2 regions of the Nocardioides sp. Z30_9 genome follow, and region 1 is predicted to be linked to the other one. Evidence: predicted binding sites of a transcription regulator. Region 1 holds the regulator's gene; the other holds the start of a gene.
What was found. Region 1 encodes LexA, which represses DNA repair genes until DNA is damaged. Its sites were predicted from a motif close to TCGAACANNTGTTCGA; they were not measured.
Positions count from the first base shown of each region.

Region 1 (3,994 bases):
CGCCACCGTCATCGGGTCGAAGCCCTTGTTGTAGGCGAAGACCCAGGCCGGCTGGTAGTCGGGGGTGGCCCTGATCAGGTTGAACGTGCCGAGGTAGGCCACTCCGAGGCAGCCGCCGCACACCGCCGCCCGGGGAGCCTCGGAGCTGGTCACCACGACGTGGGTGCCGTAGGTGGTGTCGCTCGCCGAGCTCCTGGTGATCGCGGCGACGCCGGGATCCTGCGTGGTGACGTCCACGTCGAACGGGGCATAGCTCTCCGCGACCTGGCGCCAGACCTCCTGGATGAACCCGTGCTCGGAGGCACTGAACGTGCTCGGTGAACCGTCGGTGTCGAAGCCGGTGTGGACGCCGTCGGGGATCGAGCCGCCCCTGGAGGTGTTCCAGCCGGTGCCCGTGACGGTGGCCCCGTCGAAGTCGAGGAAGATCTTGCGGGGGGCGTCCGGCCGGCTGTGCAGGGTGAAGGTCTCGCTCACGGCGTACGCCGCGGCCACGGTCGGGGCGGCGGCACCCGAGGTGGTGGTGACCTCGGCGGGGGCCTCCTCCTCGAAGTAGACCCGTCCCTCCGGGGTCAGCCAGACGGTGTCGTCCTCGACCAGCAGCTCCTCGAAGCCTGCCGGGGAGAGTCCGTTGCTGGCGGCCACGGCGGGGAGCCGGTCACCGAGCGCGCGTACGGCGGGGCGGCCCTGCATCCGCTCGGGCAGGACGCGGGGCTCAGGGTCGGCGGCAGGCTGGGTCCGGTTGTCCGCGAGCGACGCGCCGGGCTTGGAAGCGCTGCCCACGGCCTGTTCCTGGACAGCCGGGGTGGGACGCGCCCTGCCGGGATCGCCCGCGGGCGCCGAGGGGTCTTCGCCGGCTCCCGGGGCGAGCGGGACGGCTTGCGGGCCGGCGGAGGGCTCGCCTGAACGCCCGTCCTGTGCGAGGAGTGCGGGTACGGCGACCAGCAGCAGCGCGAGCACTGCGATGACGCACGCGCGCCAGGACCGTACGGACATTCGTGCAGTATGTCCGAAATAATGCTATTCCACCCAGTTGTCTCACATCCGGCGCAGGACGGTGGTCACCTTCCCCAGGATGGTGGCGTAGGTGCCGTCGATCGGGTCGTAGGCATCGTTGTGCGGGAGCAGCCAGACCTTGCCGTCGCGGCGCTGGAAGGTCTTCACCGTGGCCTCGCCGTCGAGAATGGCGGCCACGATCTCACCGTTCTCGGCGTCGGGCTGCTGGCGGATCACCACGTAGTCGCCGTGACAGATGGCGGCGTCGATCATCGAGTCGCCGGAGACCTCGAGCAGGAACAGGGTGCCGTCGCCGACGAGGCTCTTGGGTAGCGGGAAGATCTCCTCGACCTTCTCCTCGGCGAGGATCGGTCCACCGGCGGCGATCCGGCCGACCAGCGGCACCATCGTGGGCGTGGGTACGGCGTCGCCCAGGCCCGTCTGGTCGTAGCCCGCCTCGTCCGCCGAGGCGATCGCACGCCGCGCGGCCATCAGCTCGGGGATGAACACCTCGAGGGCGCGCGGGCGGTTGGGGTCGCGTTTGATGAAGCCCTTGCCCTCCAGGACGCGCAGCTGGTGGGCCACGCTGGAGGAGCTGGTGAGCCCGACGAGCTCGCCGATCTCGCGGATGCTCGGCGGGTAGCCGCGCTTCTCGATCGACTCGCGGAGCACGTTGAGGATGCGCTGCTGCCGGGGGGTCAGGCCGGTGCTGTCCGGAGCCGCGTCCGGAAGCTCGGTGACCTTGGCGCCGGCTCCCGCCTCGAGCGTGGCCGCGGTGGTCTTCGGCGTGGTCTTCTGGGCGGTCTTCTTCGCCCGGGGGAGCCGGGTGGGCTTCTGGGGGTCCTGATCGCGAGTCGCCATGGGGAGAACCTAGTCCAGCAACATGCGTCACTTCAAACACATGTTCGAAGGGCGTGTCGCGCCACTTGTCGGGCGAACCAGCCGAACATTTGTTCGACTGGGTGCTTGCTTCGTTCGAACACGTGCCCTAACGTCGTACACGTGTTCGATCGAACATACGCTCGATCAGCCCGGCAGGTCCACGGAAAACGAACTTGTCAGTGGCTGCCGATAGAAATCGATCAACACACAGCAGGGGTCGCCAACCGACCGCTCGGCCACCTGGGCCGGGCACTTCCCCGAAAGGTTGACCGATGAGCACTCTCAGCATTCACCGCCCGCAGGACGCCACCTCCGCCAACGAGGTCGACGCGCGTTTCGACGCCCTGGTCCGCGCCGCGGTCCCGACGCAGCGCGACCGCCGCGTCGAGGTCGACTTCGACCGGGTCTTCGATCTCGACTACGGGCAGCGCGCCCTCGAGGCAGTTCCGGCCCGTTCGGCCCCGGCGGCACGCCGCGTCCGCTCCTCGCGCCGGGTCGCCCCGGTTGCGCAGCCTGGTCCGGCCACCCCCCGACGGGTGCGGCTGACCCGCCGCGGCCGCGTCGTCGCGGTGCTCACCTTCCTCGGCCTCGCGCTCGCCCTGATGACCGCCTTCGGCGGCTGGGCCGCCGCGGGCCTCTCCGGAGGCACCCCCGAGCCGGTCCGGGTGATCGAGGTCGCCCCCGGCGACACTCTCTACGACATCGCAGCGGACCTCGCCCAGCCCGGCGAGATCCGCACGATGGTGCACCGGATCAAGGAGCTCAACTCGCTCCCCGGTGGTCAGATCGCCGAGGGCCAGAAGCTCGCGGTCCCGCGCGGCTGACCTTGGCACCAGACGTGCCGACGACCTCTTCGACCCGGGTCGCCGGCACGGGGGACCCGCGGGGTGGGCCGACACGCTCGACCCACCCCGCCCCCATCCCCACCAAGGTGGTCGAGCAGCGAGCGAAGCGAGCGGCCAGTCGAGACCACTCACGCGACAGGCAAGCCTCAGCCGCCACAAGGTGGTCGAGCAGCGAACGAAGTGAGCGGTCAGTCGAGACCACTCACGTGACAGGCAAGCCTCAGCCGCCCACAAGCTGGTCGAGCAGCGAACGAAGTGAGCGGCTAGTCGAGACCACTCAGGGCGAGGCACGCGCTCAATGCGACCCACAAGGTGGTCGAGCAGCGAACGAAGTGAGCGGTCAGTCGAGACCACTCCAGGCGAGCAGCACGCTCAGGCCCGCGCAGCACCCTCACTGAGCAGGAACTGCCCCGCCGTGTACGTCGCCATCACAGCCGTCTCCAACGCCTCCGGCGGATCAGTGAGTACAAACTCCCTCAGCCCGAGCAGGGTGTCGGAGAGCAGGAACAGCCCCGCACCGGCAGCGGTCATCCGGCGAGCCGTCGGCGAGATGCCGCCATCGAGCATCGTCGCCGCGGCCGCCATTGCGGACAGCAGGGTCGAGTACCCGAGCACCGGGCCACCCAGCTCGCGCTGCCGGCGTCCCGCGAGCACCGCGATCGCAGGTCCGGTGACCGCCCACGTCCCGACGACAGCGCGGGCCCCTGGACCCGCCGTGAGCGTCCTGGCTCCACCGTGACGCAGGAAACCGGTCAGGTAGGCCACGTGTCCCACACCGAAGGACCCGGCGCCGGCCAGGAAGGCTCGCGTACCGGGTCGGAGGAGGGCGACGTCGCCGCCCCAGCCGGCCGCCTGGGCGACGAGGGTCGTCGTGCGCAGGGGGGATGTGCGGGCGCGGGGATCGGTGGCGAGCGATCCCGCGAGCACGGGCATCAGTAGTGGCTTGGTCACCAGACGGACGCGGTGCGCCCACCTGTCCGGGCGGCCCGAGAGCCAGGTGTCGGCAGCTGCCAGGCCGGCGTAGGCGAGCTTGAGTCTGGTGGAGGTTCTCGGCGTTCGCACCGGGGGAACCTAGTGCACGGACAGGCCTCTCAGGAACCTGATCAGTGCCCACGCCCGCTCAGCGCCGGACTCGCCTCCGCGACCCGCAGGGCAGTGGCCGGGCCGGAGGTGGTCACGGTGCCGTTGACCGGCCGCAGTGAGCCGCCGTTGAGGGAGTACTCCGCGCTCCAGGTCACCACCACCCGGTGCGCGACCGTGCGGTGCGCGTCGGC
Region 1 covers NZ_JBZAJF010000001.1:1,457,210-1,461,203, reverse strand. The annotation lists gene AC4BGB_RS07100 (hypothetical protein) at 1-993, opposite strand, end outside; gene lexA (transcriptional repressor LexA) at 1,036-1,854, opposite strand; gene AC4BGB_RS07090 (LysM peptidoglycan-binding domain-containing protein) at 2,148-2,699, shown strand; gene AC4BGB_RS07085 (lysoplasmalogenase) at 3,093-3,782, opposite strand; gene AC4BGB_RS07080 (hypothetical protein) at 3,824-3,994, opposite strand, start outside.

Region 2 (3,994 bases), 200 kb from region 1:
GGCGAGCGCGTCGGCCAGCGAGCCCATCCCGCCGGGGACGGTCCAGGCGCCGAAGTTCTGCTCGACGTAGGTCCACATCCCCATCCAGGCGGGCACGTTGCGCAGGTCGTGGCCCTCGAGCGTCATCGGGTACGTCGCCACCTGGCGCAGCCGCTCGTCCTTGAACGCCTTCTGGGTCAGCTTGTGCAGGCTCAGCCTGGTGGTGAGCAGCGCCTTGGCGTGCTTGCTGGCGAGGTCGGGGGAGTAGGGGCGCTCGAGCCAGTCGCGGCGCAGCGTCTCCCAGTCGTCGGCGAACGCGTCGACGTACGTCGCCCACTGCGCGCCCGCTCCCGGGCCGAGGGACTTCTCGACGGCCTCCATCTGGGCGGCCCGGCTGCCTCCGGGAAGGTCGAGGAAGGTGTCGTCGTCGTCGTCGAACATGTGCCGCGCCACGGGCTCGACCGGGACCAGGTCGATCTCCTTCTCCAGCGCCCGACCCGACTTGCGGAACAGGTCGCGCAGCACGGCCGGCAGCAGCGTGTGCGTGGGCCCGGAGTCCCAGCGGAACCCGTCCTGCTCGACGTAGCCCAGGGCGCCGCCGAGCTTGCCGGAGGCCTCGACCAGGGTGACCTGGTGGCCGATCTTGGCCAGTCGTGCGGCGCTCGCCATCCCGCCGAACCCGCCTCCGACCACCACGACTGCTGACATGGCGGTCACCCTACGGGCCGGGTCAGCCCCCGGCGCGCCGGACGACCTCGGCCAGGGTCTCGGTGTCCCGGGCGACCACCGTCGTCCCGTCGTCGAGGGTGATGATCGGGCGCTGGATCGTGCGTGGGTTCGCCACCATCGCCGCGATCCAGTCGTCGCGGTGGGAGGCGTCGCGGGGGAGGTCGATGCCGGCCTCCTTGGTCTCCTTGGGCCGGGCGAGGTCCCAGGGCTCCAGTCCCATCCGGGACAGCACGTCGGCGAGCTCGGCCGGGGTCGGCAGGTCCTCGAGGTAGCGCCGCTCGGTGTAGTCCAGTCCGGCCGTGTCCAGCTCGGACTTGGCGACCCGGCACTTGGTGCAGGCCGGGTTGATCCAGATCTCCATCACTCCACCTCCAGCTCGTCGGCACCGGTCAGCTGCTGCAGCTCCTCGAAGGTGGTGGAGAACACCGCGGCTGGGTGGCCCGCGGCCGCCCAGATCTCCTCGTGCCGGCGCAGCCAGGGGTCGAGGTAGGTGCGCACCGGCGCGGGATGGTCGAAGGGGGAGACGCCGCCGATGACCTGGCCGGTGTGCCGGCGGACGAAGTCGGGCTTGGCACGCCGCAGCGCGGGCAGACCGAGCTCGGCGGCGACCTTGTCGGTGTCGACGCGGTGCGCCCCGCTGGTCAGGAGCAGCAGCGGCTCGTCCTCGCCCTCAGCGCCATCAGGCACCGCGAACAGCAGGCTGTTGGCGATCGCCCCGACCTCGCAGCCGAGGGCGTCGGCGGCGAGCTGGGCGGTGTGCACGGAGTCGGGGAGCACGACGATCCGCCCGCGCCCGCCGCGGCGGGCGAGCTCGGCGCGGAACCTGGTGATGGCGGCGTGCTCGCCCACGGGCCGGCCCTGTTCGCCGGGGATCTCGGCCGGGAGCTCGACTGGTCGTTCGGTCATGGGGGCAACGTACCGGCCCGGTCGTGGGGCGCCGCCACGGATCGGCTCTTGACGGGTTGTCGGAGGGGAGGTGTACCTTTGGACTTGTTCGAACATCTGTTCGAACAAGTCCTGGCGGAGGGTGACCTCGACCCCCATCCTCCGCCAGGGCACTGACAGCGGGTCGAACAGCTGCGGACAGTGAGGAGCAGACGGTGCGGCGTTACGACGACCCGGTTGAGGTGCACAAGGGCGCAGACGAGGACCCCGACCAGTTCCTGTGGCGGGGGCGGCTGTGGCAGGTGCGCGAGGTGGTGGCGCACTGGGTGGAGACCGGTGCCTGGTGGGCCAGCCGCCCGGCGACCTCCGGCCCGACTTCCGGCCCGACTTCCGGCCCGACTTCCGGCCCGACTTCCGGCCCGACTTCCGGGGCACTCGACACCGACCTCCTCCGGGAGCGCGAGGTGTGGCGGGTGGCAGCAGCCAGGGGGAGGGTCGCCGCCCAGCACTCACCCGGACAGCCTCCTGGGCAGGACCCCGGCTTCGGCGTCTTCGACCTGGTCTTCAGCTGGTCCGAGGGCAGCTGGCAGCTCGTCCGGGCCATGGACTGACGGATCGACGGATCGAGAGGACAACGAGATGACCCAGCAGATGACCGCTCCGAGAGCCACCCCGGCAACCACCCGGGCGACCAGCCCCGCAGCCCACCCCGCAGCCCACCCAGCAGCCCACCCCGCAGCCCACCCCGGGCTCGCGGCGCCGCCCCACTTCCTGAGCGCCGCCACGCACTCCTACCTGGAGCGGGCAGCGGAGTCGCTGCGCGAGGCGATCGCCAGCACCGACGTGCCGGAGCGCTACGCCCTGGCCCACGTCTCCGCGCTGCGTGCCACCGCCGCCCTCCTGGCCGCCCGCGCCCAGCCCGCGATCTCGTCGCGGCGACGCCCGCAGAAGAACGCGTGGGTCCTGCTCGCGGAGGTGGCTCCCGAGCTCGCCGAGTGGGCCGCCTTCTTCGCCGCGGGCGCCGGCAAGCGCGCCGCTGCCGAAGCCGGCTCGCGCCGGGCGGTCACCGAGCGTGAGGCCGACGACCTGGTCCGTGACGCCGACCGGTTCCTGGCCCTGGTGGAGACCTCGCTGGGACTGACCGAGCACGCCCCGATCCGGGTCGCCTGAGAGCGCTTCGTGGCTGATCCCTTCGTTCACCTCCACGTCGCCTCGGGCTACTCCCTGCAGTACGGCGCCTCGCACCCCCACGTCCTGGTGGAACGGGCGGCCGAGCAGGAGATGGACACGCTCGCGCTGACCGACCGCGACGGCACCTACGGCGCGGTCCGGTTCGTCAAGGCCGCGGTCGCGGCGGGGATCCGGCCGGTCCTCGGCGTCGACCTGGCCTTCTCCCCGAGCACACCTGACCCGACCGGCAGGCCGGCCCCGGCCCGGATCCCCACCCGGACCCCGACCCGCGGTGGTGCGTTCCGCGACGCCCGGCTGCCCCGGGTCACCTTCCTGGCCGGTGGCAGGAGCGGCTGGGCGGCGCTGTGCCGGCTGGTCTCGGCGACCCACCAGTCAGGTGAGCGCGGGACCCCGGTGTGCACCCCCGAGCTGGTGGCCGAGCACGTCGCAGGTCGTGACGTGCGGGTGCTGCTCGGACCGGCCTCGGAGCTGGGGCGGGCGGCCACGCTGCGTCGCGACGACCTCGGCAGTGCCGTGCTGCGCCACTGGCTCGACCTGGTCGGCACCGAGCAGGTCGTGGTCGAGGTCGTCTCCCACCGGATCCAGGGGTCCGGTCCCGGCTCCTCCCCGCACGCCGCCCGGATGGCCGGCCTGGCCGGCGCGGCCCGGGTCCCGGCCGTGCTCTCCAACGCGGTCCGCTACGCCGATCGGCTCGATGCCCCCACGATCGACGTGCTCGACGCCGCGCGCCGGCTGGTGCCGATGGACGTCCGTCATCTCGACCGCGCCAACGCCGAGGGCTTCTTGAAGTCGGGCAAGCAGATGCACGAGGTGGCCGAGGAGATCTGCCGCTTCGCCGGGCTGGGGGAGCACGGCTCCCGCGGCGCCACCGAGCTGCTCGCCCGGACCCGCGCGCTCGCCGACCAGTGCGTGCTCGACCCGCGCGACGACCTCGGGATCGGGGAGGTGCACTTCCCCGAGTTCGAGGTCGCCGCAGGCAGTGGTGGCGCGGCTTCCGTCGACCTCGAGCTGCGGGCCCGGTGCGAGGCCGCGGTCGGGTGGCGCTACGGCTCGGCACCGCGGCAGCGGATCTGGAAGCGGCTCGACGACGAGCTGCAGACGATTGGCCAGCTGGGCTTCGCGTCGTACTTCCTCACCGTCGGGGACGTGACCACGATGATCCGCGAGCTCGGCATCCGGAGCGCGGCGCGCGGCTCGGGCGCGGGCAGCC
Region 2 covers NZ_JBZAJF010000001.1:1,255,943-1,259,936, reverse strand. The annotation lists gene AC4BGB_RS06225 (phytoene desaturase family protein) at 1-687, opposite strand, end outside; gene AC4BGB_RS06220 (ArsC/Spx/MgsR family protein) at 710-1,069, opposite strand; gene AC4BGB_RS06215 (YbaK/EbsC family protein) at 1,069-1,614, opposite strand; gene AC4BGB_RS06210 (DUF6504 family protein) at 1,809-2,204, shown strand; gene AC4BGB_RS06205 (SAV_6107 family HEPN domain-containing protein) at 2,233-2,763, shown strand; gene AC4BGB_RS06200 (DNA polymerase III subunit alpha) at 2,773-3,994, shown strand, end outside.
Region 2: AC4BGB_RS06210 (DUF6504 family protein) is a predicted target of LexA. The motif match lies at 1,703-1,718, and genes of this name have one in related genera.